3 regions of the Paenibacillus sp. FSL L8-0708 genome follow, and region 2 is predicted to be linked to each of the others. Evidence: riboswitches for the same ligand, from Rfam matches in the RefSeq annotation. Region 2 holds a riboswitch; each other region holds the start of a gene.

Region 1 (10,562 bases), 4.4 Mb from region 2:
ATGTACAAACGGCGGCGGCTGTGTCCGAAACTCCACTCCAAAGCCGATAAATGAGCGAATGGCGTCTGCTGTGTCCGCCAAACCAGTGGGGATGAGTATGAGCCCACGGTATCGGACCCAGATGACCTTAATTGCTGGATTTGCCTCTGTTTCGGGTGCTATCGGACCACATAGCCGCTATTGATGCAAAAAACACCCGTTATCAGCGTTTTCCACACCAATAGCTGCACTGGTGTCCGAAACTTTGCTCCAATGGCGATAAATATGGAAATAGCGGCTACTGAGTCCGATAGCATATGGGGATGAGTATGAGCCCACGCTATCGGACTCAGAAGACCTTAATTGCTGGATTTAGCTATATTTCAGATGCTATCGGACCTCATAGCCGCTATTGGTGCAAAAAACACCCGTTATCAGTGTTTTCCACACCAATAGTTGCACTGGAGTCCGAAACTTCGCTACAAAGGCGATAAATGGGCAAATAGCGGCTACTGAGTCCGATAGCATATGAGGATGAGTATGACTCCACGCATCGGACCCAGATGACCTTAAACTGGGGAATATCAAGTAGACAGTGTGTTTGAAAAACTAGAGATCAGCCGGGAACACTAGGGGTACGGGGTACGGGGTACGGGGTACGGGGTACGGGGTACGGGGTACGGGGTACGGGGTACGGGGTACGGGGTACGGGGTACGGGGTACAGGTTCCGGAGTACGAGCATACCGAGCATCCCCAAGGTTTTTATTGTTTCCACGCCTCCGTCTTGACTCTAGTGTCGCTGGAGGTCACATAGCATATGTTTACCCGGCAACCTACTGAAACCAACTTACATCTCTCCCCCCTGACCTACTGAGACCAGCTTACATCCCTCCCCCTTGACCTACTGAGATCAGCTGGCTCGCACTTGCTCCCAATCTGCTAAAACCACAAACAGCAGAGCAGCGATCTCCGTTACTGGAGAACCGCTGCTCTGCTGTTTTAATATTATTATGAAGTCTATAGTTTGAAGCTGGACAATGTCTTTTGCAGATCTTCTGCGAGCACCGCTAAATACTGAGCTGAAGCCGACATTTCCTCCATTGCGGATAGTTGCTCCTGACTCGCTGCACTTGTGTCCTGAACACCTTCTGCACCTTTACTAGATATAACGTTGACCTGTTCCATAGCTGCTGCGACACCTTGGGATTCCATGGCCACATGAGCAACCGCTTCTCTAATCTCCGCTGTCTGTAAGGTAGCTTCTTTAATGGAAGTCTGAATCTCATGAAAAGCTTGAGATACCAGATGACTTTGAACTACGCCATTGGTGACTAGCTCAGTACCCAAAGCCATGGATTCTACTGCGCTTTCGGTTTGCTTTTGGATATGTGTAATAATATCTGTAACCCGCAAAGAACTATTTCTAGTTGCTTCCGCCAGATTACGAATTTCTCCAGCAACTACAGCAAATCCCCGTCCATGCTCACCAGCCCGTGCTGCTTCTATAGAAGCATTGAGCGCAAGCAGATTCGTCTGTGTAGCAATACCGTTAATCGTTGTAATAATTGTATTAATCTCTTGTGACAATGTCCCCAGATTAGAAACAATCTCCTGACTCTGAGTTACACTGAGGTCAATTTCCTTCATCTGCACAATGATTTGGTCTACAGCCTCTACTCCACGATCCGATGAACCGGAAACTACTCCCATTAGATCCGACATTTCATAGCTGCTGCCCTCTACGGCTGCAATATCATTGGTCATTGCTTTTATGGAACGTGTTGTACTGTTAATGCTCTCTGTCTGCTCATCAAAACCCGCGGCAATCTCTCCAGAAGATACAGCGATCATTTGTGAAGCCAATGAGGTCTGCTCAGCACTAGCGCTCATCTCTTCCGATGAAGCTGACAGCAGTTCTGCACTCTCTGCAATCCCTTGCATCATCTTCCGCAAGCCCTGCAGCATATTGTTAAATGAACTGTTAATTTGGCCGATCTCATCCTTGGCGGTGTACGTTGCTACCACGGTCAAATCTCCATCTTCTGCCCGCTTCATTAGTCCTTGCAGTTCTTTAAGCGGTTTTGTTATCAGGCGAATGATTGCAATACTAATCAAGATACAAATCACCCAAGCGAAAGTAATCATTATGGTATTGTTTACACGCATGCTTTTAGCGGTTGCCATGGAACCTGAATTGTGTTCATCAGCATCTTTAAGCAAAGAATCACTAATTCCTTTAAGCAGGTTGATCATTTTTTCACGGGATTCGTTAAATTCGCCTGAAAATACTTTATAGGCCTCTTGATTATGATTACTATCAGCAATCTTTATAATGTTATCCCGCTGTGCACGATAATCTGGCAAAAAGGACTCATACTCTTTGATTTTACTTACAATAGCAGGATCATTATACTGAATCGCTTTCACCTTGTTCATAAGTTCATTATTATCTTGAACCTTCACTTGGATACTCTCAGAAAGTTCTTTGTTTTTGCTGGCATCAACGCTAATCAAACGCTCCAAAAGATAGGATTCAATAGCCCGATTATTCGTACGCATCTGCCCTACGTAAGAAACAGGCAATAAATTTTCATTATATGTCTCATTTGTCTTTTCGGCCATTTTGTTCATTGTGATGATGCCTATGCCCCCTACAGCATTCACCATAATTACTGCGAATACCAAAAGCAGCCCTATTTTGTATTTCACTTTCAAATTTTTCATCTACACTCCGCCTTCACATTATCTTATGATCTATCTATTTTTATCGGTCGGAAGGGCTAAGAGTTTGATGATTTTTAAAATATTGTGTCGAATAAAAGTATATATTGTCATAAAACGACTTTCCTCAAATAAAAAAGGGCGGGCACCCGATCCGCTATTACTCCGAATCCATGTGTGCCCGCCTAATCAAACTTCCTCTTCCTTATTCTCCAGAGGTATAGTACCAGTACAAAGTATCACCGTTCTGCAAAATATAACTGTCTGCACTGATGCTTGGATCCGCATCCCGGTTCGTTTTATACTTCCATCCGCTGCTTGGGCCTCCATCAAATTCAGCCAACCCGTCAATAGATTTCACGTAGATGCTTCCAGCGTTGCCGGATGATACTACCTTAGTCCCTAATTGACTGACTAGTAAGCTATAAGCCGTTTCGCCCTCTTTTAGAGCTACTGTTGTACTGGCTAGGATGGTTCCTCTCCGGCTATCTCCAATCACTGAGAGGGTAGCGGTAGCTTTTGCTGGAGCAATAACAGACGATCCGACAGTCAGAGACTGAGTATAACGCGCTACGCTCGGTACGCTATCTTTAGCATAACCGGTAACAGTTATTGTATAGCTATTTGCTGGGAGACCCCCATCAACAACAGCCACACCTTGTTCATTCGTGATTACCTTCTTATCACCAATCGAAACCTGCACACCTGCAGCTGGTGAGGTAACCGGATCAGAAGTGAAGCTTTCCTGATCCCACACCCACTTTTTCTGTGAAACCTTTACAGTAAAAGCTTCATTAGCTTTTGGCTGTGATGGGGTAAGCACCACAGCATCTACAACCTGTGTATTTTCTCCTGCATAATAGACAAGCACACGATCGGATTCCTGTAGTTCGAACGCATCCATACCCACACTTGGATATATCCACTCCCCGCCGCGTGATACCACGAAGCTCCACCATCCGTCGTAAGTACCTTGCGAAACTCCATGGATACCTGATACAAAGTTGCCATAAGACGATTTGGTGATATCTACTTTAAAATCATCGGTAGACCCTAGTTGTTGCAACGCTTCAAGGGCATTGGAGGCTTTCAAAGTCCCCTCACTAATCAACCCTTCCGGGCCTTCAACGGTTAGCGAAGCTGTTACATTCTTAGAAATCACTTTTAGAGCTTTTGTATATTTAGCAATCGTTGGGGCTTTGCCTTCACGGTAGCCAGTTACAGTCAGTGTATAGTCACCTGCGGGCATATTTCCTGAGAATACGGCCTCACCTTTAGCATTCGTCGTTACCGTCTGAGCTCCAATTTGGACCTGAACACCCGCAGCTTTTGCAGTTACAGGAGAGGAAGTGTTCGTAGCAGCGTCCCATTTCCACGTCTTACTAGTTACAGTGACGGTAAAGGAATCGCCCTCTTTAAGATTTGCTTTGGAAAGCGTAACGGAATCCACAAGCTTAGTGTCATCTCCGGCATAATAAACCAGTACCTGATCTGAATCTTTAAGTACAAAATCACTCATGCCTACATCGGGATTAATCCATTTTCCGTCACGTGATACAACATACATCCATCCGTCATAACCACCAAAGCTTCCAGCAGCAATACTTCCGATGCCAGTCACATAACTGCCCGAAGGATTTGTGATCGGCAAGTTCGTTTGAAGCGCCAGCTTCTCTAACGCTCCAAGTGCGTTGCCAGCATAGGCGTACCCTTGTGCCAACGTGGCCTGTGGTCCCTCAATCGTTACTGGAGCGTAGATGAGTGAGCTCTGAATGGAGGATTTGGAAAAATCGTATAGCTTACTGTTGCTTCCTTTATATAGCAAATTATAGGCAACCAGCGCCTGAAGACCTTGCTCTGTCGCCAGAATATTACTGCTTCCACCACGGCTATGGGTGAAGCTACCATCAGCTAGACGATAGCTAAGCAGGTTCTCCATTAGATCCACTTTGTTTTTGGTGTATTCTAATCCACTAGGATCAACTCCGAAGGAGGTGAGTCCAAGGATTGCTTGTGCGCTACTTTCAGCACTGTCACCGTAACCCCCATGGCTATCTTGAGCTGTAGATAACCAAGCTACGGCTTGTAGCCCTGCTAAGTAGGCTTCGGGATTATTTTTATGTGCCGCCAGAGCCGTCAAGGTTATCGCTGTCATATCAGGCTCACTTGCACCTGAGGTTAGTGCAAAGCCCCCATCCGGATTCTGTTTGGAGAGAATCTCCGTAAGGAGCTTATCCGCCGTCCATTTCGCGTCACTTGGGATATTATATTTACCAGAATCCAGCGCAAGTAAAGCATATACCGGATTATTAAGCGTCTGTTCACTGAGCTTGCTATTATTATAAATTTTCTCAATCAGATTATAGCCAGGAGTCGTTCCGTTACCAGCAAAGCTAGTAGGATCTGCACCAATCGCTCTCACTGCGAGCACGATTCGAGCATAATCGGTTACATTGGTGAAATCGCCAGCTGCATCCTTTACTTTTTTCTCAAGCTCTGAAAGGTAACTAGCCGGCAGCTTGTACCCTGCTTGCGCTAATCCAATGGCTTGCCAATCCGATTGCACGCCACCTTTCAAGAGATATTCTGCAGCCGCATAAGTCGCATCCGCAACATTAATCCGCTCCGCGGCAGTTGCCTCCAGACCGGCGCCAGCGCCCGCTTCTGCAAATATTTGTCCCGCCGGAGCAAGAGATGTTCCTAGAATTGAAATGACCATGAATAAGGCCAGCCCAAGTGCTACAAACTTGGAAGACATGATTTTCTTCATTGTTTAACCTCTTTCTGTATAAGAATGGGTACTGCCGGGAATAAGACGCATAACATAAAGACCGCCCCTTTGGAGGGCGGTCAGGGAAGATTACAAATTGAGGCTGCGGCGCTTGCTTCCTGCCAACAGTCCATCTGTATATGTTCCACATTCTTACCCCACGAAGAATAGAAACGCTCACGAAAAAGGCAGGTCTCCTGGCTAATGCTTCATCGCTGTTCTTCACCTTCCCACCCTACCTTCGGGGCAGTGGCTTATAGAAGAAACGCTCCGCACATACAGTGGCGGGACCGCGCCGGACTCTTGCACCGGACTTCCCTTTTAAGCAGACGACTAGATTGATTTAGTCTGCACCTTTTCCAGTATGTAGTATCTTATTTTGACATCCATAATCATATCTATTAATACATAGCATGTCTATAGAAAAGCTTAGTATGGGCAGCAAAAAAATGAACAGCAATACGCCACCTTCCGGTAGTTATTGCTGTTCAGAAAGCTTGTTATTCGACTGTTCCATCCGGACTTGCAGTCCGGGAGGGTTCAGCACTTGAATCAGAAGCTGGTGGAATATTAGGATCGGGATCTACGATCAATGTAAATCTTCCGGCTTTGATCATACTTTTCTCTAGAATTGTCGCTCCAGACTCCAATGTAACCTCAACCTGATAGGAAGGTTGTTCACCTTCAGTCACAGCTGTTGCGGAAGGTAACCCAGTGCTGTTCTCAGTATCAGAGGAAGGCGTAGGAGACGGAGATGCATCAGCTACAGAATTAGTAGCATCTGCACCTTCTGCTGTTCCTCCAGTAGTGCCAGCGGTATCTGACTCGTCAGCGGTGTTTCCCTCATCCGTCCCATCCGTTGACGGCACTGGACAAGTGCCATTTGTAGCAGCGACCTTAAAGCTTTTATCTATCTCTGTAGACGAAGACATTAAACTAACCTCAGTCGGTTGAAACTGCACACAGTCATCTGCACTTGCGAAGGTGAACACCAATATGCTGCTCCCCTTATCTCCTTCGACGCTCTGATCCTTCAAGTATACTGAAGCCGGAGGCAGCATATTGCCTGCACTCTGAACAGGGGTCGGCTCAGGGCTTGTCCCCGGCAGAGCCGTCTTCGTATCATCCGGACGCAGCATACTGAATACGATAATTGCAATAATCACCAGAATACCCGTAATGGAGCCGGAGATTAAGAGTCGAAATCGGCTGCGGCTGATCCAGCGCGCCAGCGGGGAAGCCAGTTGGGAGCGGGCTTCATTGTACACATTTTGCAGAGCAGGCCGAGCTGCCGCGACATAGTTCTTTCGGAATTCCCGATTCTTGAACGCTTCACGATCACTGCTCAGGAAATACTTCAGAATCGCCTTACGGTAACCCGGTTGCAGCTTTTTATTCGAAACCGTAAATAAAGGATTGCCTTGCGACCAAGCAAAAAACCGATAGATGATTTCTTTGTCGGAACCGGCTTTACGCTTTAACAGCTCCAGAAGCGCATCGTAATCCAGCGGACCCCCTTCACGCTGAGTTGTATAGTAAAAGGCTAGCGGAAGCCGTTCAAAGGGTTCCAGAACACGCGCCTCTTTTAGCAAACGACGACCCAGTAGCTGCACATCGTCTAGTTCCTGCGGAGACAATCCTGTAAAAATCTCCTCATTCGGCTTCTCTTCACCAAACCAGCGGTAAGCGGCACGCAGCGCATTCTCTTTCTGCTTGCTAATCCTATCCAGTGGCGGCTGCCAATCGACAACATTACCATACCGTAAAAAAACTACCTCCAGAAGCTCCTCCTGCGTCATATCAGAAAGCGATAAGCGGTTCAGTAAGAATCTATCTGCTGAAGCAGCAAGATCCTGCATTAGGGAGAGTGCCTTAGGAGCAACTCCTGTTCCTTTGCGGCGATCTTTTTCTGCCTTATCTACAATTTCATGAATTTCCGCCACAGAAGCCACCGGATCATGCTCCAGCTGGAGCTTTTCTAGCAAATAATCCTTCACAGCATTTTGAGCAAAAGACTGCTCTAACGCCACTGGCAGGAACCGCCCCCAATGGAGCACAAAGCTCAGAATATCCGCAGATCTGGACGCCGCAGCTAGTCTTGATTCCATGTAAGGCTCAAGCAGCTGCTTACGGAAATAAGTTTCAGACATCACGCGCTGGAAGTAAGCTGCACTTAACTCATCATTACTCTCAATGATCCCGTAAGCAGCACTCAAGATATCCTTGCGGCCCGCTTCCACACTATGAAGCATCCCATTGATGAAATAATCCACGATTTTGACCCTGTAATTGTGATCCTTAAGTACAAAATACTCTTTAAAGCATTCCATAATCGCCGGATCTGGCACATTTCTTTGCCGAATCAGATCAAATTCCCGGTCAAATCTTTCTAGGAAAATATCATTCAAGCGGATTCTAGAATGAATTGCACCGTCTGGTTTAAGGTAAGAAAGCAAACCACTTAGCACCGCACTCTTGTTTTCCGTATATAAATGCTCGTTCCCTTGCTCAATCTCATAAAATATAGCCAGCTCATTATAGAAAGAAAGGGTTAGCTTGTGCTCAGGACTCTCTCCACGCAGAATCTGATCGGCGAAGCTTACGAAGTCGTTAATATCTCCTGGATTCAGCAGTAACAGCTTCCACACCAAATCAGCATAAGGCTGGCGGGTCTCGCCAAAATCGACATTCCCCATCCGTCCGGAAGCCAAATCAAAGGTATAATCCTTCTCAATACTGCGATCACCGGGACGAAGTGAACCTTTTTCCACAAAGCTAAGATGTATATATTTACGGCTTTGCGGTTCATTCGCATACGTAATCACGCCTAATCTACGGCGGAATTCATACGGCAGCACGCTATACAGAATTTCTGTAAGCTCCACCGCCCGCGCGGACAACTCGGTGATAGGTACGTTTAGAGCCACGTAGATTTTTTTCTTACCTGCTACAGAGAGCATCACCGCTTGCAATAATGCCTTGAATATCCCTTCATCAATCCCTAACAGGCGTAAGCCTGCGATTGGATCAGGGCTGCGGTCTGTGCGAACAACTGGAATAGAGGGCAGCTCCGGCAAGGTTCCACCAAGCTCTCCCGTATAACGCTCTGCAAAATCAGCATGCAGCCAGTCTCCATAGCTCTGCACAATTTCTTCGGAACGTGAAGCAGGAACTACATAGTTATGTGCAAAAAAAGCGCTTCGTTGGCCTGTGAAATCGGCCGCTTGATAACGACTAAGCCCAATAACTGTATCCCCGTTCTCAGCATGAAATAGGTGCAGCGCACCAGGATATGCAGCCTCATCCTTCTCTCCACGTGCGGTTAACTCCGCAGGAGCATCGTAGAGGCAGAAGGGATGAAGGATTTTTTTCACAAAATTATTGTCTAGACTATCTGATTTCGCTACCGTATCGAAGCCTTCTGTGGAACGAAACACTCCGCGACGTTCGCGGGTGTACATCTGTTGGGCGATTGTTGACCCTGAGAAAACATTCACGGGCCGTCGCTCCCCTCAATATACTTCAGCTTATGCAGCAGCCAAATAAAAGGCTCGTCTACACGAATCGGGCTTACTACACCCTCAATCTTTTGATTCACAGGGTTGCTGCCCAACGCAGATACTGCAAAATAACCCGTATTCGCGAAATAAACATCCATTGTATCTTTAAAGGGTCTGTCCACCTTACCAATAAATCTGCGAATTTCCCCGTCGATATTATGAAATTCGTCCATGTTTAATGTTTTGCGGTGAACATAGTTATTGAACACATTGCTGTTGGACTTGATGTAATCGCCATCCTCATCCTTCAGTGAATGCAGCATATCACTTTTGGCAAGCACAACCGCTGTTGGAATGTCTGTTTTGCTCTTTTCCTGATAGGCAATAAAATCACCGAACATCGTCAGCACCACATCGCGCGGCTCGTCATATTGTGAGACCCATTCTCCCGGGCGGTCACCGATGTTAATATGAATCTTTTCACGGATAGATCGGATTTGCAGCGGATCGACCATAAACAAAATACCCGCAGAGTTCTTGATATGCTGACCATGAAGTCCAAGATAATCCTGATCCACCATACCCTCACCTGCTACATCAAAGAATACAAGTGTCAGTGGCGGTTTATTTTCATCCTTAAAGACAAATTGAAAGATAAAAGGCTCCTGCATTTTTTCCTTCTGTGTAGAAGCCAACAGATCTCCACGCTCAAAAAGCGGTTCCTCATACAATGTACGGAACTTACGGCTAATCTCTGCATTAAGCGGCATACAAGCGGCATCAAAATGACCTGCTGTAGTATGCTGCAATGTGTGGATCAGCGAGGTCATATACACCGATTTCCCGACTTGGGATGCCCCGATAATCGAGATGATGTTACTTGGCACCTTCCCGGCAGTCACCGGCAGCTCATTATGGCAGGACGGGCAAAGCCGTCTGCGCGTAAGCACACCGTAACGATCCGTAAGCCCAGTTAACACATGATCCGTGTAATGATGATATTCTTCCGGAATATCCGCCGGGTTGATAATCGCTTCTATGTCATCTACCGTATCAAGCCCAAAGCGCTCACGGTATTTGTTCAAGGCGTCATCCTCACCCAATGCGTAATTTTCATCGTCCTCCCGGCTGTGCATAGCCCGAAAGACGACATCCTCCGGAGAGAACTTGGTGAAGCAATACGGGCACACTATATCGTAAAAAAGCGGCCGCGGCTCCGGCTGATTCTTTTTCATAAAACGGCTAAAAAAAGACATCTACTCATCCTCCCAAAAGTTGTATCTACGTACTTGCTATGAACGCACTGCTCATTACCCGCTTGTACGCGTAGACCCAGTCTCACTCCGGTACCAATTCGTAATAAAGCCCATATTTCTTGCCATCGGTGAAAAAGATGCGTACAAAATCATCCTTACCGATTTCAATCGGCGGAAGTACATTGCGTCCAGGAGCGAAATCCTGGACGAAGGGAAAGAGAATACCATCCTCTTTCCCTGCAGGATGCCCTCCACGTTTCTTGACATAACAGAGGACATCCCGTGCCACGGGCACTTCTGCCGTAATCGCCATATGTACGGTCTTTTGTTTTCCG
Region 2 (10,562 bases):
GAAGGAAGCGGGACCACCGTGCGGATTGTATTTAGGGAGCAGGATATAACAAACCTTACAAATGTGTAAGGGCATTGTAAGTTTCAGAAATAGCAACCTATGTGTACACTTTGTATAATGAAGGCAATCCAGTCGAAAGAAGGAGAGGTAACACTTGCCCATTCTAGATGTTCATAATTTATCAAAAATATATGAGGGTAAAGTGTCCACTCAGGCGCTGAATCATATCCGCTTTTCTGTAGAAAAGGGGGAGTTTGTTGGCATAATGGGTCCATCCGGGAGCGGGAAAACAACGCTGCTCAACACGATTGCCACCATCGACCAACCGACCTCTGGTCAGATTCTGATCAACGGCCGAGATCCTAATCTGCTTAGCAGAAAAGAAAAGGCGCTTTTTCGCCGTCATGAGCTAGGCTTCGTCTTTCAGCATTTTAATCTACTGGATACGCTCACTGTAGAGGAAAACATCGTATTACCTTTGACGCTTGCAGGTGCTCGTGTCTCAGAGATGGAGAGCAGGCTGAAAGAGGTCACTACCTTGCTTGGCATCGAACATTTGCTGAAGAAGCGCACGTACGAGGTCTCAGGCGGACAAATGCAGCGGGCGGCTATCGCCCGGGCGATGATTCATCGTCCATCGTTAATTTTGGCGGATGAGCCCACAGGCAATCTGGACTCCAAAGCCTCAGGGGAAGTCATGAATATGTTGACAGAGGTGAATAAGGAAGAAGGAGCTACGGTGCTGATGGTCACACATGACGCAGTGGCGGCAAGCTTTTGCAACCGGGTCATCTTTATTAAAGACGGACGTTTCTATAGTGAAATGTACAAGGGCAGTAATAGAGGCGCTTTCTTCCAAAGTATTATTGATATGCTGTCTCTGCTTGGGGGAACCAGCCATGACCTTTCGGCAATTCGCTTATAGGAATGTAACACGTAATAAACGCAAATATGCCGCTTATTTTGTCGTCAGTGCTTTTTCGGTGATGATCTTTTTCGTGTGCGCTTTGTTTATTTACCATCCGGATATTTCAAAGAGCTTAATTTATAGTACGGCGGCTCATACGATGATGGTGGCAGAGGCAATTATTTATGTCTTTTGTTCTTTGTTCGTACTCGTATCCGTTGGATCCTTCCTGCAGTCGCGCAAGATGGAGTTCGGAATTTTATTGATGCATGGAATGACGAAGAGACAGCTGAACACCATGGTTTTTCTGGAAAATATGATGATCGGCACCTCTGCCATCCTGACAGGTACCCTTCTCGGGTTACTTCTGGGCAAATTATTTTTGATGATCGGATCTACTTTTTTGGGAATTCCCCTGTTAACCTTTCATCTCCCATGGCAGGCACTTGTGCTTACGATTTGCAGCTTCGTGTTATTGTTTTTTCTGATATCGCTTTGCACCTTTGTTTTTATCGGCAATGAGTCACTGATGCGTCTGTTTCAGGGAGAGCGTAAGGCAGAAGAAGAACCCAAAGTATCCTTTGTATTATCTATTATTTCTGCTGTACTGCTGATCAGTGGTTATTATATGGCGGCTACTGCAAAAGCTGCTTCCGTAGAGAAAGTCATGTTTCCGGTCGTTGCGATTACGGTTATCGGGACGTATCTCTTTTATACCCAGCTAAGTATTTGTTTGGTTAAGCTGCTTAAGGACATTCGGCGCTTGTATTGGCATCGTACGAATATCATCACTTTATCCGGTTTGTCCTACCGCTGGAAAGAGAATGGCCGAATGTTTTTTATGGTGACGATTGTATCCGCAGTCTCCTTCACTTCCGTAGGGGTATTTGCATCGATACATACACTTTCCAGAGAGCTGAAATTGGATTATCCCGCAGCAGTGGGTTATGTAGCCAAAGGAAATCAGACGGGTGTACCCTTTGATCAGCATCTGAACGAAATTAAGGAAGAGCTCAAGACGCACGGACTCCCTTATGAAGCGCTTAGTATCCCGATTAAATATGCCGAGGTTGAGGCTCAGACTGGACCCGATCGCACTTTACGCCTTCCCTTGATTGCTTTCAGTGATTATAATCTCGCCCTGCAACGTGCAGGTTTCCCAACAGATGAGCATGCTCTGGTGGGCAACGAAGGTCTGGTGATGATTGGTTCACAGCGGGATCGCAGTTTAACAGAAGGCAGAGTAAAAGCGGTCTATTCCTTGCAGCACGGACTTGCCATTAAAGAAATAGGTTATACCGAGCAAGTTCCCATCGCCGAATATTTATTGCCGGAGCTGGATGGTAGAGATGGCGGGGATTTTAGTGGTGTCGTGATCAGTGATGAGCTCTACAGCGCTATTGATCCCGTGCAGACGGATCTTTATACAGGTTTTTATGTAGAGGATTTTCCACAGACGGTAGGTATTGCTGCTGATCTTGCCCATAAAGGCAAACAGTCCTATGAAAGTGATTCTCCGTATGCGATTGTGATCAGCGGCACGCTGTTTGAGCTTCAGAAAACATTGTATAACACAATGCTTTTTGCTTCCTTGCTGGTGGGTACTGTCTTTTTTATCGCGGCAGGCAGCTTTCTTTACTTCCGGTTATATACCGATCTTGATCATGATCGCAATCAATATTCCACTTTGTCCAAGATGGGGCTTACGGATAAAGAACTCAATCGAATAGTTACGATTCAGCTGTCTTTGTTGTTTTTTGTGCCGGTCGGAATAGCTATTTTACACAGTGTGTTTGCCTTTATTGCGCTTCAACGGTTGTTCTACTTATCTATCGCAACGGAGACAGGCGCGGTGTTACTCGGATATTTGGCTGCTCAAGGACTATACTTCTTTTTTATTCGCAGCCGCTATTTACGCAACCTGAAGAAGAACTTGATATGAGAAATGGGGGTAACAAGATGCAAGCATGGATTACAGATTTTATGGAGCAGTTTGGTTACTTCGGTATTTTTCTGATGCTGGCCTTTGAAAATATATTTCCACCAATTCCTTCAGAAGTGATCCTGCCCTTTGGAGGATTTATGACCACTACGACGAGCTTAACGATTCCTGGTGTAATCATTGCTGCCACGGCTGGATCACTACTGGGTGCAGTAATTCTCTATTATATTGGCCGATTATTGGATGTGAGCCGGTTAGAGAAACTGGTTGAACGCTGGGGTAGCCTAATTAGGGTCAGTAAAAAAGATATCCACAAGGCTGACGCCTGGTTTGATAAATATGGCTATTGGACTGTATTGTTTTGTCGGATGGTTCCGCTGGTCCGCAGTCTGATTTCGATTCCGGCGGGAATGTCGGGCATGAAATTTGGAGTATTTATGATCTTCACAACGATTGGCACATTGGGATGGAATTTGCTGCTTGTGCTTATTGGCGCGGCATTGGGCGAATCCTGGGAAGACATTGCCATGTACATGGATGTGTACTCCAATGTAGTCTATGTACTAATTGCTGGCGGATTAGTTATTCTTGGGTTTCTGTACTTCCGCAAACGCAGCCGGAGAATGAACACTGAGGGCTAAGCGGGTAATGGACTGATAATAGAAATGACTATTAAAAAGGAGGGAAACACATGGAGCTATTAACGATTATTAAAGCCATTATTTTGGGGCTTGTTGAAGGTTTAACCGAATTTGCTCCAGTATCCTCCACGGGTCATATGATTATTGTTGATGATATGTGGCTGAAATCACAGGAGTTATTTGGACAATATACGGCAAATACCTTCAAAGTAGTTATTCAACTGGGTTCAATATTAGCGGTTGTTGTGATTTTTAGAAATCGGTTCATTGATCTGTTGGGTTTAAAGCGTTTCAGCCGTAAGCAGTTGGATCCTGTAACAGAGGAGCTACCGCAGTTGGAGCAGGGCGGGCACCTCAAGCTGACTCAGGTTCTGGTAGGGTTAGTGCCTGCAGGTGTGTTAGGTGTTCTGTTTAATGATTATATTGATGAGCATTTATTCTCTACCTCAACAGTGTTAATTGGTCTAGTGATTGGGGCTATATTAATGATTATTGCCGATCTGTTTGGGCCGAAGAAGATCAGAACTGAGAGTGTAGATCAGATTACATACAAACAGGCACTTGGTGTAGGTCTTGTACAGTGTTTTTCGTTATGGCCTGGATTTTCACGCTCGGGCTCGACGATTTCTGGTGGCGTACTCCTCGGGATGAGCCATCGTGCCGCTGCTGATTTTACGTTTATTATGGCAGTACCCATCATGGCAGGTGCCAGTCTGTTGTCACTGATGAAAAACTGGCAATATTTCACCATGGACGCGTTGCCGTTTTTTATTGCAGGCTTTATTAGTGCCTTCCTATTTGCGCTGTTATCGATGCGTTTCTTCTTAAAACTGATCAATCGTATCAAGCTCTTACCGTTTGCTATATACCGTATAATTCTTGCTGCTGTAGTATATTTCGTATTTTTCTAAGTCCGTTATAAGGAATCGATATAACAGAAGCCCCAGTAATCTATTGCAGATTGCTGGGGCTTTCACGTATGATGACATCAGATTAAGACACTCAAATGATGAATGATATCGGAGACAGGTGCTGACCGGAAAATAGTAATTCGGTAGGCTTAATAGGGAAATTCGGTTCGAAGCCGATGCGGTCCCGCCACTGTAACGGAAGAATCTCGAGCAACAGAGGTCACTGGCAATTTACTACTGCTGGGAAGACTGCTCAAGATGTTGACGCCGCTAGCCAGGAGACCTGCCTGTTTCAACAGCACTGCTTCACCTACGGAAGATAGGGAGGTGTTAGACGTTAACCATGGGTATATCATGGGCGTCTTTCCCTTTGACTTTTTTAGGGAAGGGCGCTCTTTTTTATAGGAAAGCAAGTAGCTTTGGAGTTTGAAATAAGAGATGGAAGAGGGAGTGTATCGAGATGACGAATAAAGTAAAAGTAAGTAATCTTGGATATCCGAGAATCGGAAAGAACCGCGAGTGGAAAAAGACACTGGAAGCCTACTGGCAGGGGAAAATAAATGAAGAGCAATTCCGCTCCGAAATGGCAGCAATTCAGCTGCAGCATTTGAAGACCCAGCAAGAGGCAGGAATTGAGCTTATTCCGGTGAATGATTTTACTTTTTATGACCATGTGTTGGATACGGCTGTTATGTTTGGAATTGTACCTCCACGGTACACGTATGATGGCGGCGACATCGGGCTTGATCTTTATTTTGCAATGGCCCGTGGTAATGCTGAAGCTACTGCCTGTGAGATGACCAAATGGTTCAATACGAACTATCACTATATCGTTCCAGAGATCGGCACACAAACACCACGCCTGACTGAAAATAAACCTCTAGCGGCTTATCGTTTTGCTAAATCGCAGGCAGGGATTGAAGGTAAACCGGTACTTTTAGGTCTGTATACCTTCCTTAAGCTGTCCAAAGGTTACGCAGCGGCAGATATCGCCAAGATTGCTGCACGTTTTGTTCCAGTCTATGTTCAACTGCTACAGGAACTGAAGCAAGAAGGGGTAAGCTGGGTACAAATCGATGAGCCAGCGATTGTTACAGGCATAAGTAAAGAAGAATTAACACTGCTTAACTCGATATACACAGAAATTGCCGGCTCCGTGCCGGGCTTGAATATTATTTTACAGACGTATTTCGAAGCTGCTGAACCGTTGGAGGCACTTCTAGAGTTGCCTGTTCAAGGCTTGGGTCTTGACTTTGTGCACGATGGTGGAGCGAATCTGGCTTCTATCGAACGTCTTGGTTGGCCGAAGGACAAATGGCTGGGTGCCGGAATTATTGATGGACGGAACATCTGGCGTTCCGATTTAGACGCTAAGCTGCAACTGGTAGAAAAGCTCAGCGTTCATGTGCCGCTTGATCGTCTTATTCTTCAGCCTTCTTGCAGTCTGCTGCATGTCCCAGTCACCGTTCAAGGTGAGGTGAAGCTGAAGGCGACTGTTAAGAATGCGTTAGCTTTTGCCGATGAGAAGCTTGCAGAGCTTAGTCTGCTCGGAGCAGCCCTCGCAGATAAAGGAGAAGCTTCTAAAGCAGCGCTGGCCGCTAGTCGTGAAGCTATTGCAGCATTCCGTGCACTACCTGAGCGTGGCCGTAAGGATGTGGCGGAGCAAGTGCTTGCACTTGCAGCTTTGCCTGACCAACGCAGTTTGCCTTTTGCTGAACGCTTAAAGGTGCAGCAAGAGAAATGGCAGCTTCCACTTCTGCCAACCACTACAATTGGTAGCTTCCCGCAGACAGTAGAAGTGCGTCAGGCGAGATTGAAATGGCGTAAAGGGGTCTGGAATCAGGAGCGTTATGATGGATTTGTTCGTGAGCAGATCGCGGATGCAATTACCTTCCAAGAAAAGCTAGGTTTGGATGTTCTGGTCCACGGTGAGTTCGAGCGTACAGATATGGTGGAGTTTTTCGGAGAAAAGCTGGACGGATACTTGTTTACTAGTAATGGCTGGGTTCAATCCTACGGTTCCCGTTGCGTTAAGCCACCGGTGATCTACGCGGATGTTGCATTTATACAGCCTATGACTGTTAAAGAAAGTGTCTATGCACAATCGTTGACGAAGCTTCCGGTTAAAGGAATGTTGACGGGTCCTGTAACTATCCTCAATTGGTCATTTGTACGTGATGATCTCAGCCGGGAAGAGGTAGCCAATCAAATTGCTCTTGCCCTTCGCCATGAAGTAAAAGCGTTGGAAGATGCAGGCATCGAAATGATTCAAGTGGATGAGCCGGCTATACGTGAAGGACTTCCACTTAAGGCAGAAGACCGTGAGCATTACCTGAACTGGGCAGTGAAGTCGTTCCGCGTTGCTACGAACCATGTGAAGGCTACGACACAAATTCATACGCATATGTGCTATAGCGAATTCAATGACATGATCGATTCCATATCGGCTATGGATGCTGATGTAATCTCCATTGAGACTTCACGTAGCCATGGGGAGCTGATTATCAGCTTTGAGGAGCAGGCCTATGATAAAGGAATCGGTCTTGGAGTGTATGACATCCATAGTCCGCGGGTTCCGGCTGTAGAAGAAATGACGGCGAATATCGATCGTGCGCTGCGGGTGCTGGACCCTGAACAATTCTGGATTAATCCGGATTGCGGTCTGAAAACACGTGGCTGGCAGGAGACAGAGGATGCACTACGTAACATGGTAAGAGCTGCTGCTATTGCGAGGGAAAAGTCAGGGGTTATTGCATCAAAATAGACATAAATAAATTAGAGCCAGGGTAATTTACCCTGGCTTTTTAGTTCACTTATTTTTTTATAATCAGCTACTTGATAATAATTCTCAATCTTGTTAGAATGAAAAAGAAAAAGAAGGAACCGTGGAGGGTCCCTTCAGGCATTTACTTATTTACTTTCGAAAGTTTTGCAATCTGTTTCTTCTGCGCGTTTTGGTTCTTGGGAGCTGTGGAAAGCTACGAAGATCGATTCAGCGCTGCATTTGTTCTCTTCTGCCCAGTGGGTGCAGGAGTTAACTTCACAAACTACGTCTTTTGCCATGAGGGTTCACCTCCCCTTTTAGTAATTGATAGTATCATTCAATGAACGGCTCTGTTCAGCAAGGTGGAGCTTGTCTCAACAAAGCCGTGTCACGCCCTCATTCATTATGAATAGAGGGTATTTGGCTTTTTTTACTAGGTTAGACGTGGTAATTGTACCAAATAATGAGTTTGTAAGCAAATGAGTTTTTTAACTTTCGGGTCACCCTCCCACATCAAAAATATGTCCAATAAGAGCCGCAGAAATGCGGCTTTTTGTGTATTCAACAAGAAAAACCAAAAGAAATTTACCGAAATTCCATATTCCAGTGCAACCTTCCAAGTTTTGGGGCGTTATAGAAATGAGAGACGGAAGAGATCTGTACAGAACATGACATTCCGTAACGTTACAATGCTAGGGATAACCACTACACTTTTGGAGGAATGAGAATGCGCAAATGGGGTCTGCATTACTTATGTTTATTAATTCTTGCGGTGGTATTGGCAGGTTGTGGCTCGGGTGATAACAATTCGGCGGCAGACAAATTAGCTGGTGACGGCGGAAATACGAGTAATTCTGCTGCAGCAACCACTGAGCAATCTTCGAAAGCTGCATTAGCGGATAAGAGCACCTCAGCAGAAGCTGAGACAGCAGCGGGAGGCAACGAAGCTCCAGTTGAAAAAGGTTTGACATCAGAGAACACGGATCAAGGGAACGCGGGATTCACGGGCAGTGATGTCGTGGAAGGATTGAACAAGAAGCTAATCTATCATGCCAATCTGACTATGGAAGTAGAAGATTACGGTAAAGCTCAGACTGAAATCCGCAACATGGTAACGATGGCTAAAGGATATATTATAGAGTTTAACGAAAACATGTCGCAATATGAGCAAGGAGGGACGTTTATCCTTAAGGTGCCTGCCTCCGGGTTCTCTCCTTTTCTGAATAATTTGGAAAAAGTAAAACACGAATCGCTACAGCGCAGTATTCAAGGTCAGGATGTCTCGGAGGAGTATGTTGATCTGGAGTCGCGTCTAAAGGCAAAGCAGTTAATGGAAGCTCAATACACAGAGTTTATGAAAAAAGCAACGAAATCAAGTGATCTGGTCGCCTTTGCAAACGAGCTTGGTTCGATTCAAGAAACGATTGAGCAGATCAAAGGCAGAATGCGATATATAGATCAGAACGTATCTTTTTCAACGGTAGAGCTTAGAGTGTACCAGACGGATGAGAGCTTAGCCGTGAAGGAAAAGGCAGAGCAAGGTCCATTGCTAGAACGGGCATCGGATGCTTTAAAAGGAAGCCTGAACGCACTATCTGTTATGTTTCAGTGGATTTTTGTAATTCTTGCAGGTGCATTGCCGATTCTAATCGGTGCGGGCATTATTTTAGTCATCGTTTGGTTTGCCCGCAAAAATATCCGTGCACGACGGGAGCAGCAGACCCAGCGGATACGGCAGGAAAATCGGGAACTGAACAAGGCGGTACTCCCTGGACCAGCAGAGCCAAAGGTGACAACCTCAATAAAGGATAAGAAAGCTAACGGGGACGAGAATAAAGAATAAGCTCCTATGAATTAAAAAGCCTCCAATTCATGGTATACCGTGAATTGGAGGCTTTTCTATAAGACAGTACAGTATTTCGCTTTTATCGAAGATTAGGCAGGCTGGAAGAGTACACGATACTCGCCATAGCCCTCTTTCTCCAGATCCTCTTTTGGTATAAAGCGCAGTGCCGCTGAATTAATGCAGTAGCGCAGGCCGTTTTCCCCTGGACCATCGTCGAAGACATGACCTAGATGGGAATCTGCTACTTTGCTGCGCACTTCTGTGCGAACCATCAAATGGCTGAGGTCCGTCTTTTCCTTCACGGCGTAATCGCGAATCGGACGTGTAAAGCTGGGCCAGCCACAACCGGAATCGTATTTATCCTGCGAACTGAATAATGCTTCACCAGATACGATATCTACATAAATGCCTTCTCCGTGGTGATCCCAAAAATCATTTCGGAAAGGTGACTCTGTAGCGCTATTCTGAGTGACTTCATATTGAAGTGGCGTCAGACGTTCTTTTAAGCTTAGTTTGTCTTCTTTATGTGTCCAGTGGGTTTCGATAAAATCCTCTCGGCCGGAACCCTTACGGTAACGTTTGTAGTGACCCGGGTTCTTACGATGGTAGCCCTGATGATATTCTTCGGCAGGATAGAAGGTTGCTGCCGGGAGGATCGGGGTAACAATCGGGCTAGCGAATCGGCCGCTTTCTTGCAAAGCTGCCTTGGAAGCCTCTGCTTGTTGCTTCTGTTCTTCAGAATGGGTGAAGATAGCCGTTCCGTAAGAGGTGCCGCGATCATGGAATTGTCCACCCGCATCGGTTGGGTCAATTTGCTGCCAGAATAACTCAAGCAGCTTGCTATAAGGGAAAATTTCTGGATTGAACGTAATTTGTACGGCTTCAACATGTCCTGTAGTTTCGGAGCATACCTCTTCATAGGTAGGATTCACTGTATGCCCGCCAGTATAGCCGGAGACGACACTAATAATGCCTGGCAATTCCTCGAACGGCGAGACCATGCACCAGAAGCATCCACCTGCAAAGGTTGCTTTTTCCGCCTTGGAATTTATATGGTTAGTCTGATGTTCACTCATTAATATCCCTCCATTCATGTAATGCAATTAAATAGATCACAATCTAATTATAAAGCAAATAACCACAGCCTGCCAGCTTCCGCCAAATAAGCTCTCTGTTACCTAGTGTTTTTTACTTCCTGTGAACTGTAACGAAAGCTTAGTCCGGCTATAATAAGCACAATGGCATAAACAATAATGGCTATAATCGCATTACCTGGGTTCTGGAACAGTTGATCCCCAAGGAAGGCATACAAGGCGATGCCTGGGATTTTTCCAATAGCTGAGGCAGCAAGATAACCCCAGAAGGGCAGTCCGGCTGCTCCGGCATAGATGTTAACTGCTGTCTGCGGGATAATCGGCAAGAGACGTGCTAAGACAATAGAAGCAAAGGGCCGCCGTTCTATGCCTTTTGTGAATTTTTCGAGTAGGGGAATAGAAGTCAGATAAGCTCTCGCTTGATCTTGAAATAAGAATTTCACTACGCCAAAAAGGA
Region 3 (10,562 bases), 4.6 Mb from region 2:
GCATCTAACCGAAAGATAGAAAAGCTTGTACGGCCCGGCAATCCATACCCTCTCGATCTCATGGAATCCGCTGTCTCAATCGCATTTTCCAAAGCCCAGGTAGTCATAATGGAGAGGATCGTAATGCCATTCCGCGCACGCGCGAGGAGATTTCCCTGTGAGACATCCCGGCCTATACATTTTTGAGCATTCGAAATCACCTTGATTTGCGCTAAATATCTAGGAACAAAACGAAGCACCATCGAAAAAATCAACGACAGTGCCGGCAGTATTTTTCCGAATATATAAATAAACTTATCCGAGGTCATCACGACGTTATAACAGGAGAACCAAATAATTACCGTCACAAACATACACGCCGCTGCCACGCCATAAAGAATCGATTCTTTCGTAATAGGGTTCCCGTTGTTTAAATAGAACAAGATCGTTACCCCTTGGTGATTAAAAACAGGATTCATCACTGCCATAAACAGCAGAAAAGGAATCATGTAAAGCAGATTAAATCGGATGCCCTTTTTTCCTTTTAACATAATTGAGTAGGCTACAGCACTAATAAGGGCAATCACTTGAAATATAGGATGCATGAACACCATGCTAAACAGCAATACAACAACAAAATATAGAAAATTCACAAACGGATGAAAGGTAGAAAAGCTATCCTTCATTATTTCTGAGCTCCTCCTGTGGCTACATAACCACCCACATCTCGACCTAGATCACAAGTGTATACCCAATTAATGACATCTCCATCTTTGAGAACATAACGGCTACTGCCGTAGTTAGGGAACCAGCCATTTACTTTGTACATCCATCCACTAAGCTCTCCAGCATCGAATTCATACAGATTATTTATACCTTCAATATAATTACTGTTATAGATCGGCGTCATACTGAATTCCATATGGATTTTATTCTTTTTCATTTCTCTTAGTAAAACATCAAACACAGACTCACCTTCATAAAAGGTTACCTTCTGCGCTTTATAAATGATACCATCTGCCGGCAATACTTCAAGCTTATCCTGATTAAAAATATCCATGTTATCTAAAATTGTTGCCGCTGAGACGGACAAGGTAGCCGTTAATTGCTTCTTCTTATCTACCGTTGCATCTTGCCATTCCACGGGCTTAGGTTTCCCGCTCGGTACTGGATCGGTAAGGAATTTATCCTTTTTCGGTTCCTGCTTGGTTTCTGTTGTCGCTACTTTTGAATCCGGTTTGATTACTGGTTTTGCCGTCGCTTTCGTTTCCGGCACGGACGTTTTAGCCGCTTTCGGCGTTGCGGTCGGTTGCTTCGTTGCAGCAGGTTTTGTTGTTGCGACCGGTGTTACAACTTCTGTTGGTGCTGCAGTTCCTGTTGGTGTTACAGCTTCCGTTGGTGTTGCCGATTCATTTGGTTTTAGGGTTTCAATGGGCTTAGCTGTTTCACTTGGCGTAGCTGACGGTGTTATCTCTGTTGTCTCGGTAGCGATGGCCTCAGTGTGTTCAACATCATCATTTGTTGCGGAAGCAGTGTTCTCTGGCTCTATAACCTGTGTCTCAACGCTACTACTTGCGACCTTGTTTGGGCTCTTCTGGTAATCCCCGCCCCAAAAGAAGGCAATAGCCAATACACCTATGATTAGTATCGCGGTTAACCATTTCTTCTTGTTCATTTCTCTAGTCCCACCTTAAATAATAAGCAAGGGTATACACGCTACCCTTGCTTATCTCTCTAAATAAAATTCTATTTGACGTCAGTCATATCATAAAGACGTGTCTGGCCATTAACGAGCCGATCATAGGAAACCAGTGCATACATCGCCTGATCCGTAGCCATAAGATCTACTTCTCCTGGTTGCGCGCCTCCATTGCCTACTCCACCCTGCTTCACGTGATAAAAGCCACCTTCAGGTGCAGCAAAACTAAGCAATGCGTCTACTGCGGAATGTCCATTTTTAATAAATCTGGAATCCTTATGCGGGTCAATACCAAGGCCAGTTAAAGCTACAATCACCTGAGCGATGCTTTCGGAATTTGTAGATTCCCAGCTTGCAAAACCACCGTCTGCAGTCTGTGTTTTGGATAACCAGGCAATCCCCCGGTCCACAGCAGCTGTTACTTTGGCGTTGGTTTTGTAATAAGGCGTTAAGCCTTGAATGACCATCCCCGTGATATCTGGATCAGCCGCTGTAGCATTACTGCCTAGTGCCCATCCACCGCCGCTGATCTCTCTGCCCAAAATATAATCAATGAGCAGCTCTCTAGTCGTCTGCGTCTTTACACCCTTAACCACTGGAATGTCGTAATGATTACTGTCCAGTGCAATGAGAGCAAACACAGGTCCATTAATACCTTGCTTAATTACAGTATCAAAATCCGCGAGCGGTTCCAGTAGGTTATAACCCGCCACTTTATCAATATTTTTGTTGATTGAAGTTAATGCCAAAATAACTCTATCATATTCCGTATATTTTACGCTATGCAGCTTCCCAGCTTTTTCTTTAAGAGTTGTTTCTACATTCGCGTAGTACTTAGTGTAATAACTATCTGGAACCTTCACGCCTGAACGTGCCAGCCCGAACACTGTCCAGTCCCCGCCAACCGAGGAGATAACCGGGTTTGTTACTGTTTTTTGCAAAAAGGCAGCTGTGTTCTGAATATAAGAACTAACTGCTTTATTCTGAATAGTCGGACTAACCACTTTGTTCCCACTCTTATAATCATGGGTTCTAGTAGCTACAACAGCCGCCATTTCTCTAGTTACAAGCTCTTTAGGTTTAAATTGATTATCATCACCTAACATCAAACCAGTCGCAACAACGGTCTCTACATCTGCTTTGGCCCATGCCGATACGGTGTTGATATCTTTAATCGCTGTTCCTGGCTTCGTCGCCGGGATGGCCAATGCTCTGACGATAATTGCTGCCATCTGCTCACGAGTAATCTTGTCATTTGGCTTAAATTCATTATTAAAGCCTGTGATTAGACCTGCCTTATGCGCAGCATTCACATATGGATAGAACCAATCGCCTAGAGCGACATCCTTATAGGTAATACCTTTATCACTCTTAATATCAAATTCAAATGCAGAAACGAGAATCTTAGTGAACTCCGCTCTTGTGATATAAGCTTTCGGATTCACCTGACCATTATTACCTTGGATATATCCTTTTACTGTAGCTGTTTCAATCGCTGAATAGGCCCAGGAAGAGATCTTATCAGCATCTGTATACAGTTGTTTAATATCATTCGTGTTCTGGGTAGGATCCTTAGGAGTCACTGTTGGAGAAGGACTCACATTTGGATCAACGCCGGCTTCCGGATTAGCTCCCCCACCAGGAGCAGGAGTAGCACCAGGCTTAGGCGTTGGGGTTGGAGTAGGGCTTGTAGTTGGTATCGGTGCATTTAGATCCACACCCAAATTCGTAGTATAACGCCACTGAATTCTGTCCCCGGAACTTAGGTCATATGAAGATGCTCCATAATTAGGATATTTCCCATTCACATTATACATCCATCCACTGCCGCTGCCATGGTCAAATTCCCCATCACCAGCTATGGATTCAACATATACACTTCCAAAGTCACTGTTCCAGGAATCTCTATAGTCGATACCGCGGCTATCCAGCACTCTTTTTAGTACAGACCACACTGTGTCACCAGATTGTAGCTCTACCTGTACAGATGGAACAACATATCCCTTATTAATCGTAAGCTTATCCACGGACAGGATTACATATGGTTTCGATGGAGTGGTTCCGCCACCATTGTTGCCGCCATTTCCTTCACCATTTCCGCTACCATTACCGTTACCACCGTCGCCACCAGGTGTTTGTACTGCACTGGAAGCATACGCAATGTAGTCAGTGAAGTGATTGGTTTTTACAATTAAGTCATTTCCACTATCATAGGCATACTCAGACTTACCGCTTGCAAAACCTAAGTCATCACTTGCAAATTTTTGAATGGCATGAGGGGTGCCATTTTGAATATAAGCAGCTTCTTTTCCTTTAAGGTCCTTAAAGGTTAACGTAATAAATTGACTAAATTCTACTCTTGCACTACCACCCATGGAAAATGCTTGAAGAATGTTATCAAGCTTCTTGTCCCCAGGAATAATCTGATTCACACTATCTTTTAGTGCAGATTCTGCACCGGTTAAAGCTGAAATCAGTTCAATCGCAGAGGCATCCCCACTTGTAACTTTTGCACCCTTAGGAATGACTACAGATACGTTACCTTTTATGGCCTCTATCTGAGGAAGGACGCTATTACTTGGTAAATTGACACTAACCTTTGATTGATTTTCTTCTGAAATAGCTACTGTGATTTCTTTGTTGCTATCTCCAGCGCTGATCGGAACGATATAATCATTAGCGTCATTTGGGATTTCAACTTTCGGGTTCTCCCCAGAAGGTAACGGAAGTTCTTTCGGACCCTCTGGTTGCCCAGGCCCCGGTTCTTCTGGTTGTTCCAGTTTCACATCATTCATATCAAAGAGACGGTTGCTATGATTGAGCAGACGATCATAGGACACAAGTGCATACGTACCTTGGTCCGTTGCCATATTGTCTACTTTGCCTGTGAGGATATGCTTAAATCCACCCTCAGGTGCAGCAAAGCTAAGTAATGCATCAATAAGCGAATTTCCACTTTTAACAAATCTAGCGTCAGTGTGCGGATCTACACCTACACCAGTTAAGGCTACAATTACCTGCGAGATACTCTCGCTGCTAGTGCTTCCCCAGCTTGTAAATCCGCCTTGATTGTTTTGGTTATCGGACAGCCATTGGATGGCCCGATCCACGGCAGCTTTTACATCATCACGGGTTGCATAATAAGGTGCAAGAGCTTGCATCGCCATCGCAGTCATATCGACATCGGCTTTGGTTACGCCTAATGCCCAGCCACCAGCTTCTGCTGTACCTTTTTTAACCTCTTTATCTAAAATGTACTGAACTAGTTTTTCTCTTGTGGTCTGTTCTGTAACTCCATCAACTACAGGGATCTCATAGTTATGGCTATCTAACGCGATCAGAGCAAAAATCGGACCATTATTGCCTTGCTTTTGGATATATTGATAATCAGCGAGTGCTTTTCTCAGATCATATCCCGCAACATTTGTGATATCTTTTCCGATAGAGGTAAGTCCTAGAATCGCTCTGGAATTCTCTGTGCTTTTATTGGCGTCGAGTTTTCCATCCTCTTTAATGATTGATGCTATTTTCGTAGCTACATTATTGTAATAGAGATCATAATAACCGTTAGGTACTGTATAGTTCGCCCGTGCCAGAGAAAGGATCGACCATTCTCCGCTGCCTGTTCCAAACGTTGGATTCTTTACAGTATTTAAAATATAAGCAAGGTTTTTATCTAACTGTTGTTTGACGGCAACTGTAGTTTCCAGTTTGTAAGTAACCTGATAAGTTACATTTGTTTTGTTTCCAGCTCCGTCAAGAGCCGTTACAGTAATTGCATTACTGCCTGAATTCAGAGTAGCTTTGTACTCCCCATTTGCAGGTGATAAAGTAACTCCATTCAGCTTCACTTCTGGAGTAATGTCACTATATACATTGTCTGTGACAGCTACTTTGAAGCTTATTTCTTTATTGGATACTTCCTGTTTATCTTGTATGCCACTTACTGTAATAACAGGGGGTTCAATGTCTAATGCATTATTAAGACCGACAAGCGCATGATCTACACTTATTTGAGAGCTTGCCATGTTTTCGAGCACGGAATAGGCTTCATAAACTGCCGATTGCACTACTGGTCTGTCCAAAATAGTTTCTTTATTAGGGGCACTATTAATCTCGGCGATTTCCGCAGTTAAAGCATCCTTATTGGCAAGTTGAACTGGGATTTCCCCCCAGCCGCCAAGATCAGAACCATAGCCATAAGTGGTGAACTGAGTTCGAATGATGTCACCGTCTTGAGGCTTATAATCGGTCATCCCAAACGGAGGAAACACATTATTTACTGCATACATCCAACCCGACATGGAGGTGTAGTCAAACTGACTTAACCAATCTGGGTCTGCTTTAGTGCCGACTGTATTCCCATCGGCTGAAATCATATCTAAAATATATTGTGGAATATTGACTTCACTTCTGCCACTATCTTTAACTTCTGATAAATAAAAACCACTATCTATATTTCCTAAATATCTATAATTCCCATCACCTAGCGCACGTGTTATTAAAGATGCGCCATTATCGCCTTCATAAATCGGAACTTTAATAGGTTCGTTAATATACCCTTGGCCTAAGGTGAATTTCTCTACGGATACAGATACATACCCTTTAAGGGTAGAGCTTGCTCCATCTGCTTGAGCCGGGATTACACTTGTAGAGAATGTCGTAATAAATACAGCTACAATAAGTAACCACGCTAAAAACTTATTTTTCTTCATTTTTCCATAACCCTTCCCTTCATACCTATGATAAAAAACAGAATAAACTTTCTCATAACCACAAAAAAACCACTCAACATAAACGTCAAGAGGTTAAGATAGTGAACCACAATAATAGCTGGCAAACACTATTCAAGCACCTCTCTATCGATCGTAGAGTTTGATGGTGTAACAGAAAAAGGCAGATATTCTGGCTCAAGTATCATCACCCTTGCTGCCTTCCCAGTTTCCCAGTGGCATTTTGCAAGGACTCCTCTTTCACAGCGGCGGGACCGCGCGGGATTCACACCCGCTTTCCATTTAACCAATCTATGATTGTACTTCCGCAACATTCATAGTTGGCACCTATTCCTAATTTTAAATTTTCATGCTTCATCATATCTAATATATATGTTTTTGTCATGTTATATTTCTTTTTTGTATAACGGGCAGCTAGAGATAATCCTATTTAATAACCAATTTCTACGAGTAGGGTTATTCAAATAATTTCTTTATCCAACTGTGGGGTAAATTAATTTAAATCACTAATTCTTATATGAATTTACCACAAATTAGTAAGGTACTCGCTAAGTGTATTCTATGTTAGGGTATATTCAGAAAGCGTTTACAAAATAAAACTGGAGGTGTTTGTGTTCATCTAACCACCAAGTACAGCGTCAAAGCCAGGTCCAAGCATCCTAAATTTATCTCACAAAGGAGAATTCAATGACTACGCGAATCCAGAAATCCTTCTTATCATTGACACTTGTCACCGCTCTTCTGCTCTCTCTGTTCTCATCCATGGCCGCAGCTGCAACTAAGGACGAGCAACAAGCTAAGGCAGCGCCAAAGAGTAAGATCCAATCCTATGTAGACGAAATGCAGCCCGGATGGAACCTTGGCAATACTTTAGATGCTACAGGTGAGGATGAAACCTCCTGGGGCAATCCACGTGTGACCCAAGATCTTATTAAAAAGATCGCCGCTCAAGGCTATAAAAGCATTCGGATTCCTGTGACCTGGGATACTCACATGGGTGCGGCACCAGACTATACCCTAGAAAAGGCCTACCTCGACCGCGTGGAAGAAGTTGTCGGCTGGGCACTGGACGCCAAGCTTTATGTCATGATTAATGTCCATCATGATTCCTGGCTATGGGTAAGCCATATGGAAGAAAAACACGATGAAACGCTGGCACGTTATAATGCAGCCTGGACTCAAATTGCCGATCGCTTCAAGGACAAATCCGATAAGCTGATGTTCGAGAGCATAAATGAACCTCGATTCACCGATGGTGGAAGCACAGACGAAGCAAAAATGGAGCAAATGCTTACTGAACTTAATAACTCTTTCTATCAAATCGTGCGCAAATCCGGTGGGAAAAACGACCTCCGCCCACTTGTATTACCTTCATTAGAGTCTTCACCTACGCAAACAAGAATGGATCATCTCTATAAGACGATTACGGCTCTGAACGATCCAAATATTATTGCGACCGTTCACTTCTATGGCTTCTGGCCTTTTAGTGTGAACATTGCCGGCTACACCACGTTTGAAAAAGATACAAAAAACGATATCACTCAAACTTTTGATAACGTTTACAATACATTTGTAGCTAAAGGCATCCCTGTCATCGTCGGTGAATTTGGTTTACTCGGGTTCGATAAAGACACGGGTGTGATTGAACAGGGCGAGAAGCTTAAATTCTTTGAGTATCTGACTTATTATTTGAAAGAAAAGAAAATGACTTCCATGCTCTGGGATAACGGGCAGCATTTCAACCGTAAAACTTATAAGTGGTCTGATCCTGAACTCCACAATGTATTAATGTCTGGTCTGAAGGAGCGTTCCTCCAGCACCGAAAGCGATTTGGTCTACCTAAAAAAAGGTGCACAAATCAAAGATACCAAGGTTAAGCTAAACCTGAACGGCAATAAGCTAACCACCATTAGTGCCAACGGAAAGTATCTGACCAAAGGTAAAGATTACACCTTAAATGGTGAGGAGCTCACCCTCAAAGCCAGCCAACTCAAAAAGCTCACAGCTTCCCAAAAATACGGTGAAAATGCCGTGCTGACTCTGAAATTCAACAAGGGTGTTGCGTGGAGACTTAAGGTCATTGTGTATGATACAGCTAAATTAAGCGATGCAAAAGGCACGACTGAATCCTTTGCCATTCCGACCACCTTTAATGGTAACCAGCTTGCCACAATGGAAGCTGTATATACCGCTGGTGGCAATGCAGGTCCGCAGGACTGGACTCCATTTAAGGAATTCGGCAATACCTTCTCACCTTCTTATAACACTAAAGAAATCAAGCTGCTTCCCGCGTTCTTTAAAGATGTTAAAGACGGCGAGGTTATCCTGAAGTTCCACTTCTGGAATGGGGATATTATCACCTACAAGATCACGAAGAGCGGAACAAACGTTGTAGGAAAGTCCTCTTAAGCATCGGTCCTGTTAACAACACAAATAGGGGTGTCCCTTCAGGGAACATCCCTATTTGTATTCTACCTATCACATATAAACCTCATCATACGAAATTATCATCAACCGATAAATTAAATATACGCCAAGATAGGCTCCGGTAATAAGAAACATTGGATTCAAAAATATCGCATGGATCGAGGTCATAAACACAGCACGATCTCTTAATATCTCGTAAATCGCCAAGGCGGAAATATTTCCAAAGATAATCGCACTTAAGACCGAAACAACATTAAAAACCATACGCCACTTTATCGATTTCCCCTGTAACATCAGCATAACAATGGGAACAAGAATACTACCAAGTACGATTAGAAATTTCATCCAGCTCACCTCGGTAAATTTTTAATCGTCCAATTCCACACTTTCGATTTGTCCATCTGCATTTACCGTCCACTCGATTTCAACGCCATTATTCAATCCGAGCTTGTCTTCATCTTCAATGACTATATGATCAGGAATCGTTAAGGTTTGCTCTTTACCGCCCTCTACTTGAACAGTAACCTGTTTACCCTTAACAGCAGTGATCCTTCCGTCATATTCAATCTGCTGCAAAACAATCTTTTGATTCGAATCTGTAATGGTGACCTGCTTGCCTCCGTCAGTTAGCAGCTCAACCTTTTTATGATAGTTATCTTTTAACGAAACCTCCTTGATAACTCTCTGAACGCTAACCCCCTCTGGAAGTTTCCCAGTATTTGAGCCGGGTGACGCAGATGTTAGGGGTTGTTCTGTTACGTTATTTGTAGGTACAGGTGTAGTTGCTTCTGCAGAAGGTGCTGCAGTTTCTACTTGAGCTGTTGGAGTAGGCACTTGAGTCTCATCCGCTGCTTTAGTGCAACCACTTAGCAATACCATACATGCACAAATACAACAAAGAATTGTAGCCCTGGTAAAACGTTGTGTTGTTCCTTTATTCGATATCATCTTTTACCCCCGCATTTTAATGTATTTTTTTCTCTATAGTGGACATAGTTTTACCTCTTATCTTCCTTTTATTCACCAGAATATGGCCATCTGAAAGCAACAGTTAGATAACAATTCATGAATATGTCAAAAAACCGCCCTGATTTAGATCAGTGGCGGTTTCCATGAAATAATGAGATAAATTAGATCCTATTAATTTACAATATGTGTGCCAGCCTGTTGGCTCATCGCAGCTTTCATATTTTCCGGATTGGTAATGATAACTCTACGTCCCTCTTTTTTCAAAAAGCTAAGACTTGCTTCAATTTTAGGCTGCATACTGCCAGCAGGAAAATGACCCTGCTCCGCATATACCAACATTTCTGCCGCTGTAACTTCTTCAAGAGCCTTCTGCTCAGGCGTACCGAAATTCACACATACCTGAGGAACTCCTGTTGTAATGATCAGCGATTCTGCATCGATCTGTTCGGCCAGCAGACTTGTAGCAAAGTCTTTGTCAATGACCGCATCGATACCTTCGTAGGTATTATTTTCGGTTTTGATCACAGGAATCCCGCCTCCGCCAACAGCGATTACCACATAACCCGTCTCAATGAGTGATTTAATGACGTCTTTTTCAACGATATCAATCGGCTTAGGTGATGGAACAACACGGCGGTAACCACGACCTGAATCCTCAATGATGACCCAATCTGGCTTGGCACGCTTCATCTCCTCTGCTTGCTCAAGCGTGAAGAAGGAGCCCACTGGTTTCGAGGGAGACTGAAAATTCGGAT

What was found. A riboswitch is a leader RNA that binds a small molecule or an ion and turns the genes downstream of it on or off. The one in region 2 is predicted to bind cobalamin.
Region 1: another riboswitch for cobalamin. It lies ahead of NYE58_RS05000 (DUF4430 domain-containing protein); the one in region 2 lies ahead of metE (5-methyltetrahydropteroyltriglutamate--homocysteine S-methyltransferase).
Region 3: another riboswitch for cobalamin. It lies ahead of NYE58_RS04325 (S-layer homology domain-containing protein); the one in region 2 lies ahead of metE (5-methyltetrahydropteroyltriglutamate--homocysteine S-methyltransferase).

The regions. Positions count from the first base shown of each region.
Region 1 is NZ_JBBPBC010000001.1:1,116,278-1,126,839, reverse strand. It holds gene NYE58_RS05005 (methyl-accepting chemotaxis protein) at 998-2,704, opposite strand; gene NYE58_RS05000 (DUF4430 domain-containing protein) at 2,907-5,471, opposite strand; cobalamin riboswitch at 5,642-5,844, opposite strand; gene NYE58_RS04995 (GAP1-N2 domain-containing protein) at 5,972-8,968, opposite strand; gene NYE58_RS04990 (hypothetical protein) at 8,965-10,227, opposite strand; gene NYE58_RS04985 (beta-mannanase) at 10,310-10,562, opposite strand, start outside.
Region 2 is NZ_JBBPBC010000001.1:5,523,303-5,533,864, reverse strand. It holds gene NYE58_RS26375 (sensor histidine kinase) at 1-69, shown strand, start outside; gene NYE58_RS26370 (ABC transporter ATP-binding protein) at 155-925, shown strand; gene NYE58_RS26365 (FtsX-like permease family protein) at 900-2,849, shown strand; gene NYE58_RS26360 (DedA family protein) at 2,867-3,490, shown strand; gene NYE58_RS26355 (undecaprenyl-diphosphate phosphatase) at 3,541-4,401, shown strand; cobalamin riboswitch at 4,501-4,706, shown strand; gene metE (5-methyltetrahydropteroyltriglutamate--homocysteine S-methyltransferase) at 4,862-7,165, shown strand; gene NYE58_RS26345 (DUF1540 domain-containing protein) at 7,312-7,464, opposite strand; gene NYE58_RS26340 (DUF4349 domain-containing protein) at 7,893-9,008, shown strand; gene msrA (peptide-methionine (S)-S-oxide reductase MsrA) at 9,101-10,087, opposite strand; gene NYE58_RS26330 (TVP38/TMEM64 family protein) at 10,186-10,562, opposite strand, start outside.
Region 3 is NZ_JBBPBC010000001.1:948,746-959,307, reverse strand. It holds gene NYE58_RS04335 (energy-coupling factor transporter transmembrane component T) at 1-665, opposite strand, end outside; gene NYE58_RS04330 (DUF4430 domain-containing protein) at 665-1,654, opposite strand; gene NYE58_RS04325 (S-layer homology domain-containing protein) at 1,726-6,393, opposite strand; cobalamin riboswitch at 6,557-6,757, opposite strand; gene NYE58_RS04320 (cellulase family glycosylhydrolase) at 7,099-8,820, shown strand; gene NYE58_RS04315 (transposase) at 8,890-9,183, opposite strand; gene NYE58_RS04310 (hypothetical protein) at 9,205-9,786, opposite strand; gene arcC (carbamate kinase) at 9,979-10,562, opposite strand, start outside.